2 regions of the Mesorhizobium sp. BR1-1-13 genome follow, and region 1 is predicted to be linked to the other one. Evidence: predicted binding sites of a transcription regulator. Region 1 holds the regulator's gene; the other holds the start of a gene.
What was found. The regulator PhoB, encoded in region 1, activates phosphate uptake and scavenging genes when phosphate is short. The targets are predictions, from matches to a motif close to TGTCATNNANCTGTCAT.

Region 1 (4,626 bases):
CGGCCGCGCGCTCGGCGAGACCATGGCGGTAACCTTCGTCATCGGCAACGCCCACCGCATCAGCGCCTCGCTGTTCGCGCCCGGCACGACGATCTCGGCAACCATCGCCAACGAGTTCACCGAAGCCGACGGCGATCTCTATACGTCTTCGCTGGTGGCGCTCGGCCTGATCCTGTTCGTCATCACTTTCCTGATCCTTGCCCTTGCGCGCTACATGCTGCTGCGCATGGACAGCCGCACGGGAGCCTGACCGATGTCGACGGCCACATCGCTTCACAATCGACGCAAGCGCAGGAATGCCGTGATGATGACGCTATGCGTCACGGCGGCGGGCATCGGCCTGGCCTGGCTGGCGCTGATCCTCGGCGCACTGCTCTATAAGGGCCTGTCGGGTGTTTCGCTCTCGGTGTTCACCGAAATGACGCCACCGCCAGGCGATGGCGGCGGCCTGCTCAACGCCATCTACGGCAGTATCATGATGACCGTCATCGCCGTCATCGTCGGCACGCCGATCGGTGTCCTCGCTGGGACCTACATGGCCGAATATGGCCGCTTCTCGCGCCTCACCACCATCGTGCGCTTTATCAACGACATCCTGCTGTCGGCACCCTCGATCATCGTCGGCCTGTTCGTCTACGAACTCCTGGTGCGGCCGATGGGGCATTTCTCGGCGATCGCCGGCGCCGTCGCGCTGGCCATCCTGGTCATCCCGGTCGTCGTGCGCACCACCGAGGACATGCTCAACCTCGTGCCGAACGCCCTGCGCGAGGCCGGCGCCGCGATCGGCGCGCCGCGCTGGGTGGTCATCCGCTCGGTCGCCTACCGTGCGGCGCTGTCGGGCATCGTCACCGGCATATTGCTGGCCATCGCCCGCATTTCCGGCGAGACGGCGCCGCTGCTCTTCACCGCGCTCAACAATCAGTTCTGGTCGAGCAATCTCAACGCGCCGATGGCCAGCCTGCCCGTCACCATCTTCCAGTTCGCTCTCAGCCCCTATGAGGAATGGCAGCAGCTGGCGTGGACCGGCGCACTCATAATCACCCTTACGGTTCTCGGGCTGAGCATCTTCGCCCGCAGCCTTACCGGACGCAGAGAGGACAGATGAAACCGATGTTGTCCACCGAGTTGAACACGCCCGAAGTCGCGGTCGAGAAAGCCAAGATCGAGGTCAAGAACCTCAATTTCTACTACGGCCAGTCGAAGGCGCTGAAGGATATCAGCCTGTCGCTGCCTGAGCGCAGCGTCACCGCCTTCATCGGGCCTTCGGGCTGCGGGAAGTCGACGCTGCTGCGCGTCTTCAACCGCATCTACGAGCTCTACCCGAAGCAGAGCGCCGAGGGCCAGGTGCTGCTCGACGGCCAGAACATCCTCGACCGGTCGCAGGACCTCAACCTGCTCAGGACCAAGATCGGCATGGTGTTCCAGAAGCCGACGCCGTTCCCGATGTCGATTTACGAGAACATCGCGTTCGGCGTCAGGCTCTATGAGAAGCTCAGCAAGGCCGAGATGGACGGCCGTGTCGAGCAGGCGCTGAAGCGCGCGGCACTGTGGAGCGAGGTCAAGGACAAGCTCAACGCCAGTGGCCTCAGCCTTTCGGGCGGCCAGCAGCAGCGCCTCTGCATCGCCCGCACGGTGGCCGTGAAGCCAGAGGTCATCCTGCTCGACGAGCCTGCCTCGGCACTCGATCCGCTGTCGACCGCCAAGATCGAGGAACTGATCGACGAGCTGCAGGCCGATTATACGATCGTAATCGTCACCCATAACATGCAGCAGGCGGCGCGCGTATCGAAGCAGACCGCCTTCATGTATCTGGGCGAGCTGGTCGAGTTCGACCGCACGGAGAAGATCTTCACGTCGCCCCGCGAGAAGCGCACGCAGGACTATATCACCGGCCGCTTCGGCTGATCCCACGCACACGAGGACCAAGATCATGGCCGAACATACAGTCGCAGCCTTTGACGAAGATCTCGGACAGATCAGCAGGCTGATCCGCGACATGGGCGATCTCGCCTCATCGATGGTCGGCGGCGCCACCAAGGCGCTCCTGAATTCCGACAACGCGCTCGCCCAGCGCGTCGTCTCCGACGACGCGATCATGGATGCGCGCCAGCGCGAACTCGACGACCGCGCCATCACCCTGATCGCCAAGCGGCAGCCCATGGCGGACGATCTGCGCCATGTCGTCGGCTCGATCCGCATGGCGGGCGATCTCGAACGCATCGGCGATCTCGCCAAGAACATCGCCAAGCGCGTCGGCACCGTCGGCCTGGCCGCCACGCCGCGCGACCTGTCGCACTCCATCGATGTCATGGCGCAGCTGGTGCTGATCCAGGTGCAAGGGGTGATCGAGGAGTATGCGGCGCGCGATTCCGCGGCACTTGCCAAGCTGCGCGCCGACGATGAACGCATCGACGTCAAATACACATCGGTGTTTCGCGAGCTGCTGACCTACATGATGGAGGATCCGCGCAACATCACCGCCTGCACGCATCTTTTGTTCTGCGCCAAGAATCTCGAGCGCATCGGTGATCACGTGACCAACATTGCCGAAAATGCCTATTATGTGCTGACCGGCACGCAATTGCCCGCCAATCGCCCGAAGCAGGACGAGACGGCGATGTCGGCGCCAGCGGCGTGACGGCAGGGGTGACCAGTCGATGATCGCGCCACGCATCATGGTGGTGGAGGACGAGGAGCCGCTGGGTGTGCTGCTCCGCTACAATCTGGAATCGGAGGGTTATCAGGTCGAGGTGGTGACGCGCGGCGACGAAGCCGAGATCCGCTTGCAGGAGAATGTCCCTGACCTTCTTGTGCTCGACTGGATGGTGCCGGCGGTTTCCGGCATCGAACTCTGCCGCCGTCTCCGGATGCGGCCCGAGACCGAGCGGCTGCCGATCATCATGCTGACGGCGCGCGGCGAGGAAAGCGACCGGGTGCGCGGTCTCTCCACCGGCGCCGACGACTATCTAGTCAAGCCGTTCTCAACCCCGGAATTCATGGCACGCGTCAAGGCGCTGCTGCGCCGCGCCAAGCCCGAAGTTCTGTCCAGCGTGCTCAAGGTCGGCGACATCGTGCTCGACCGTGAATCGCACCGGGTCTACCGCAAGAAGAGCGAGATCCGGCTCGGGCCGACCGAGTTCCGCCTGCTCGAATTCATGATGCGCCACCCGGGCCGCGTGTTCTCGCGCAGTCAGCTGCTCGACAATGTCTGGGGCGAAACGATCTATATCGACGAGCGCACGGTGGACGTGCATGTCGGCCGGCTGCGCAAGGCGGTCAACAATGGCCGCATGCCTGACGTGATCCGCACCATTCGGGGCGCGGGGTATGCGATCCGCGAAGACTAGGGATATGTCACGCAACGTTCTCGCCTATGCCTGATTTCGCTTGTGCCCCCGGCGCGAAAATTTCCTGGTCGACGAAGGTCAGCGCGCGCATGGCGCAACCCTCGCGGATCAGCGGCAGTTCGTTCGGCTCGGTGTCGAAGGAAATCGATTTCGAGTGCTGGCCGCCGGCGGTCTGGGCGATCGCCTCGCGCAATGCCGGCTCGATCAGGTCGAAGGCGGCCGCGCTGACGCCGACCATGGCGACCGGCGCCGGATCGATCAGGGCGAACAGGCTGCCAAGGCCATAGCCCAGCGCCTCGCCGGCCTTGCGGTAGGCTTCGCGCTCCGGCCCGTCCTTTTCGCGCGCCGAGGCCGCCAGGGTGCGCATGTCGGCGTCGCTGACGTCGACGGGCTCGGTGTCCTCGCCAAGCTGCCTAGCGTTGCGCCAGATGGCATAGTTCCCGGCATAGGCCTCGACACAGCCGCGCCGCCCGCAGCGGCAGAGCGCCCCGCCGGGGCGATGGATCATGTGGCCGAACTCGCCTCCGGATGAATGGGTGCCGGTGAACAGTTCACCCTTCAACACCAGGCCCATGCCGATGCCGTGCGACAAAAGGATGGCGATGAAGTCGTCGCGGTAGCGCTGGGGATCGCGCCAGCGCAGCGCCACCGCCATCATGTTGCAATCGTTCTCCATGGTGGCGGGAATGCCGAACTCGGTCTCCAGTATGTCGGCGAAGGCGATGTCGGTCTGCGGCGTGATCGGCGACCACAGCATGGTGCGCGCATCCGTGTCGGTGATGCCCTGGATCGCCAGCGCGATACGGGCGATGCTGCCGACGTCGAGGTCGGGATCTTCGAACCGCCGCCTGACGATGGCCACGCATTCATCGATCAGCGCCTCGCGCGACAGGGTCAGCGTGTCCAGCCGGCGCTGCTCTTCAGATATCACCTGCCCGGCATAGTCGATGACTGCGACGGAGAGGAAATTCAGCGACAGCACCACGGTCATCACCGCCGCGGCTTCAGGGTTGAGGCTGAGGCCGACCTGCGGCCGGCCGCGTTTCAGCGCACCGGCCTCGCTCGGCTTGCTCTGCGCCAGGATGCCTTCGCCAATCAGGTCGGAGGAGATCGCCGATATGGTGGAATGGCTGAGCCCGGTGGTCGCGGCAATCTCGGTGCGCGATGGCTGCCCGGCACGGCGCACGGCCGCGATCACCATCGCCCGGTTGCGTCGGCGCAGATCGTCGTGGCGGATTCCGACCGACATGTTCCTCGCATCCTCCCGGTCGCCGCGTTC
Region 2 (4,626 bases), on a different contig from region 1:
CCATTGGTGGGACGTGGCGGTGCCGGAAGTCTCCGAGCGCAGCCAAGTGAACGCGGCGCGCAAGGTCTATGATGAAAAACGGCGGATGCAGAGCGTCGGCGATTGACCTCGGCGCTGCCCCTCACCCCAACCCTCTCCCCGTGAAGAACGGGGAGAGGGGTCGCCAACGTCGCAGCTTCTCCCTTCTCCCCGTCCTTACGGGGAGAAGGGAGCGGCACACGGATGAGGGGCGGCGCTGACGAACAAAATGAACCGTTCTAACCGGAGTGACGACATGAAAGCCAAACTGGGCATGTCCCCTATCGCGTGGTGGAACGACGATCTTGCGGAACTTAGCGACGACGTGTCGTTGGAGGAGTGCCTACGCCAGTCGCGCTCGGCCGGCTTCACCGGCATGGAGATGGGCCGGCGCTTTCCCAACGACCCTAAGGTGATGCTGCCGATCCTGAAGGCGGCCGACGTCACGCTGTGCGGTGGCTGGTTCTCGGGCACGCTGGTCGATGAGGAGATGAACAAGAACAAGGATCGCATCCAGCCGATGATCGATCTGTTCAAGGCGGTGAACGCGCCTTGCATCGTCTATGGCGAGGTCGGCCGCTCGATCCAGGGCGACCGCTCGAAGCCGCTCGCCACCAAGCCGAAACTCTCGGGCGACGAGATGAAGGCTTATGCCAGGCGCCTGACCGAATTCGGCGAATGGTGCGCCGAGCAAGGCATGCCGCTTTCCTATCATCACCACATGGCGGCGGTGGTCGAGACCGAGCCGGAGCTCGACGCCTTCATGCGCCATTCCGGAGCGGGCATTCCGCTGCTGCTCGATGCGGGCCATCTGGCGTTTGCCGGCGGCGATGTGCTGCGCGCCATCGACAATCACCACAAGCGCATCAGCCATGTGCATGTGAAGGACGTGCGCATGGGCGTGATCGAGAATCTCGACCGCACGAAGCAGTCCTTCCTCGATGCGGTGGCGCTTGGCGCCTTCACCGTGCCGGGCGACGGCTCGCTGGATTTCGGCGCCATCGTGCAGCGTTTCGCCGATCATGGCTATGAAGGCTGGTTCGTGGTCGAGGCCGAACAGGACCCGAAGAAGAACCCGCCGCTCAAGATGGCGCAGGTTGGCTACAAGGAGCTGATGCGCGTAATGACGGCCGCCGGCTACACGGTCGAGACGCAGGGCTTTCCCCATGCCTGATCGGGTTCTCGCCAGGCCGGGCTTGCTGTAGGTTGCCGCGATGAAAGATTCCGAGCACCCCTTTTTCCGGCCATTGTGGCGGCGTGTCGCCGTCGTCGCGGTCTGCGTCATCTGGTCGATCATCGAGTTCGCGAGCGGCACACCGTTCTGGGGCGTGATCGCGCTGGGCTTCGCCGGCTATGGCGTCTGGCAGTTTTTTTATCTCTACAAGCCGGCGGAAGAGAACAAGGCAACGCCTGACGGACCGAAGACTAGCGAACCCAAGGCCGGCCCTGAACCAAAGGAATGATTGGAGACGATCCTGTGGATCGGAGACTGCGTGCGTGGCGGATTGCATACGTTGGCTATTGGCCGAAACGCCTGGTCGAGGTCACGGAATGGATCCTAGGGTCTTCGCGACGGAGCTTCGCTCCTGCTTCGCCCAAGGATGACGAAGTTGGGGGTGGCCGACGATGGCCCCTTCATACGACCGGCTTGGCCAACCAATAGAATAGGAGAGCTCCCAATGTCGAAACTGCTCGTCAAGGCCGGGAAGGGCCACGGCCGCGTCGCGCATGTCACCCCGCAAAGCGCAGGCTGGACCTATGTCGGGTTCGACCTGCACCGGCTGGAATCAGGGCAAACGGCTTCGGGAACAACGGACGATCGCGAAATCTGCCTGGTGTTCGTCACCGGCAAGGGCACGGTCACGGCCGGCGGCAAGGATCTCGGCCTGGTCGGACAGCGCATGTCGCCCTTCGAAGGCAAGCCATGGTCTGTTTATGTGCCGCAGGGATCGGAGTGGTCGGTGACGGCTGATACCGGACTGGAACTCGCAGTGTGCTCGGCGCCCGGCCTCGGCGGCGGCCTGCCGGTTCGCGTCATCGGACCCGACGATCTCGGCCAGGAGGTGCGCGGCAAGGGCACCAATACGCGCTACGTGACCAACATCCTGCCCGAGGGCAAGCCGGCCGATTCGCTGCTGGTGGTCGAGGTCATCACGCCCGGCGGCCATACGTCGAGCTATCCGCCGCACAAGCACGACCAGGACAATCTGCCTGAGGAGTCCTATCTCGAGGAGACCTATTACCACCGCCTCAACCCGCCGCAGGGCTTTGCTTTCCAGCGCGTCTACACCGACGCCGACAAGGACGGCTCCCGCGAGCTGGACGAGGCGATGGCGATCGAGGACGGCGACGTCGTGCTGGTGCCCAAGGGCTATCACCCCTGCGCGGCTTGCCACGGCTATGACCTCTACTACCTCAACGTCATGGCCGGCCCGAAGCGGACGTGGAAATTCCACAATGCGCCCGAGCACGAATGGCTGATGAAGGCCTGACCGTTCCGGGTCTCGGCTGAAATTGTTGGTCCAGCTTGGAAAAATCGTCGGCTAAGGACCCGCGGGGTCGATTTGCCTTCGAAAACCCTTCAAAGCTTCGTCAATCCGTCATGGAAATCACCTATGGCAACGGGCTGACGAGGATTTTCGATGCGCTACGCCATCTATTTCATCCCCCGGCAGGACGAGAAGCTGGCGCGGATCGCCGCCAATTGGCTGGGCCGTGACCCGTTCGGCGCCGCGACGCGACCGGTCGAGGCGGTGGGCGACCTGTCGGCGGCGGAAGTCGCCTTTCACACTGCATCGGCACGGCGCTATGGTTTTCATGCGACGCTGAAAGCCCCTTTCCGGTTAGCGGCCAACGAAACCGAAGCCTCGTTGCGCACAGCGCTCGACCACTTTGCCGGAGCGATGCCAGTTGTGACGATCCCGCGCCTCGTCGTCAGCCAGATCGACGGTTTCTTCGCGCTGGTGCCGGAGGCGCCATTGCCTCCGCTCAATCGCTTCGCCGATGACGTGGTGCGCGATTTCGACCGCTTTCGCGCGCCGTTGACGGAGGCCGAGATCGAGCGGCGCAGCCCGGACTCGCTGAAGCCGGGCGAATTCCGCAATCTCTGCCAATGGGGCTATCCTTACATCTTCGAGAGCTTCCGCTTCCACATGACGCTTTCCGGCAGGGCCGGCCCACAGGAAAGCCCTCGTCTTCGCCTGGCAATCGAGGGCCTGTTCGCCGAGGTGCTGCACCAGCCGGTGCCTGTGGACGGGTTGACGTTGTTCATCGAGCCCGAACCCGGCGCCCCGTTCATGGTGCTTTCCCAGCACGCGCTCGGGCGCCGTCCGGCCAGGAAAACCGCCTGAAGCAACAAGCCGTAAAGGCCAGAAGAAACCAAGGACTGCCTGAAATGACCGCCGAGACCATTCTGAGCAACGCCCGCATCGTTCTTGCCGACGAGATCATCGACGGCTCGCTCCTGATGCGTGACGGTCTGATCGCCGACATATCCGCCGGCGCCGTCCGCGCCGGCGAGGACATGGCTGGCGATTTCATCATTCCGGGGCTGGTCGAGCTTCACACCGATCATCTCGAAGGCCATTATGCGCCGCGGCCGAAGGTGCGGTGGAACCCGATTGCCGCCGTGCTTGCCCATGACGCGCAAGTGGCGACCGCGGGCATCACCACCGTGCTGGATGCCTTGCGTGTCGGCATGGACGAGGATGCCGATCTCAACGCCGCCGACATCCGCAAGCTCGCCGATGCGATCGAGGACAGCGTGCGGATGGATCGATTGCGGGCCGATCATTTCATCCACCTGCGCTGCGAGGTCTCGGCGCCGGATTGCCTCAGGGCCTTCGCCAATTTCGAGACGGACGAACGGGTGAAGCTCGCTTCGCTGATGGACCATGCGCCGGGTCAGCGCCAGTTCGTGAACCTCGAAACCTACGCCTACTACTACCAACGCAAGCTGAAGCTGACCGATCACGATTTCCAGAAATTCTGCGAGAAGCGGATGGGCGAATCGGCGCGGAATTCGGGACCGAACCGCGTCTTCATCGCCGCCGCCTGCCATGAGCGCGGCATCGTGCTTGCGAGCCATGACGATGCAACGACGGGCCATGTCGACGAAGCCATCGAGCAAGGCGTGCGCGTTGCCGAATTCCCCACCACCGAGGAGGCCGCCAGAGCCTCGAAGGATGCCGGGCTTGGCGTGCTGATGGGCGCGCCCAACGTCATGCGCGGCGCCTCGCATTCTGGCAACGTCTCGGCGCGCACGCTGGCCAGCGACGGGCTGCTCGACATATTGTCGTCCGACTACATCCCCTTCAGCCTGATCCAGTCCGCCTTCTTTCTCGGCGACGTCGTCGATAGCATTTCCCTGCCGCAGGCGGTTGCGATGGTGTCCAAGAACCCGGCCGAGGCCGTCGGCCTTTCCGATCGCGGCATCATCGAAGAAGGCCGCCGCGCCGACCTGGTGCGCGTGCGCCTCGACGACCACGTTCCGGTGGTGCGCACGGTCTGGCGGCAGGGGCGACGGGTCGCATGATGGTGTCGGCGTTGATCGAGCGTGAACTGTCGGCCGAGGCGTTTCCGATACGCGACGGCGTCTTTGTTGCCGTG

Region 2: the regulator PhoB is predicted to act here: its motif matches at 2,606-2,622, upstream of LB533_RS25890 (DUF1045 domain-containing protein).

What each region holds. Positions count from the first base shown of each region.
Region 1 covers NZ_JAIUIH010000001.1:39,722-44,347, reverse strand. The annotation lists gene pstC (phosphate ABC transporter permease subunit PstC) at 1-250, shown strand, start outside; gene pstA (phosphate ABC transporter permease PstA) at 254-1,105, shown strand; gene pstB (phosphate ABC transporter ATP-binding protein PstB) at 1,102-1,905, shown strand; gene phoU (phosphate signaling complex protein PhoU) at 1,931-2,638, shown strand; gene phoB (phosphate regulon transcriptional regulator PhoB) at 2,658-3,347, shown strand; gene LB533_RS00210 (ROK family protein) at 3,355-4,596, opposite strand.
Region 2 covers NZ_JAIUIH010000014.1:53,386-58,011, reverse strand. The annotation lists gene iolD (3D-(3,5/4)-trihydroxycyclohexane-1,2-dione acylhydrolase (decyclizing)) at 1-106, shown strand, start outside; gene iolE (myo-inosose-2 dehydratase) at 275-1,192, shown strand; gene LB533_RS25900 (DUF3329 domain-containing protein) at 1,233-1,481, shown strand; gene iolB (5-deoxy-glucuronate isomerase) at 1,698-2,510, shown strand; gene LB533_RS25890 (DUF1045 domain-containing protein) at 2,661-3,368, shown strand; gene LB533_RS25885 (alpha-D-ribose 1-methylphosphonate 5-triphosphate diphosphatase) at 3,413-4,552, shown strand; gene phnN (phosphonate metabolism protein/1,5-bisphosphokinase (PRPP-forming) PhnN) at 4,549-4,626, shown strand, end outside.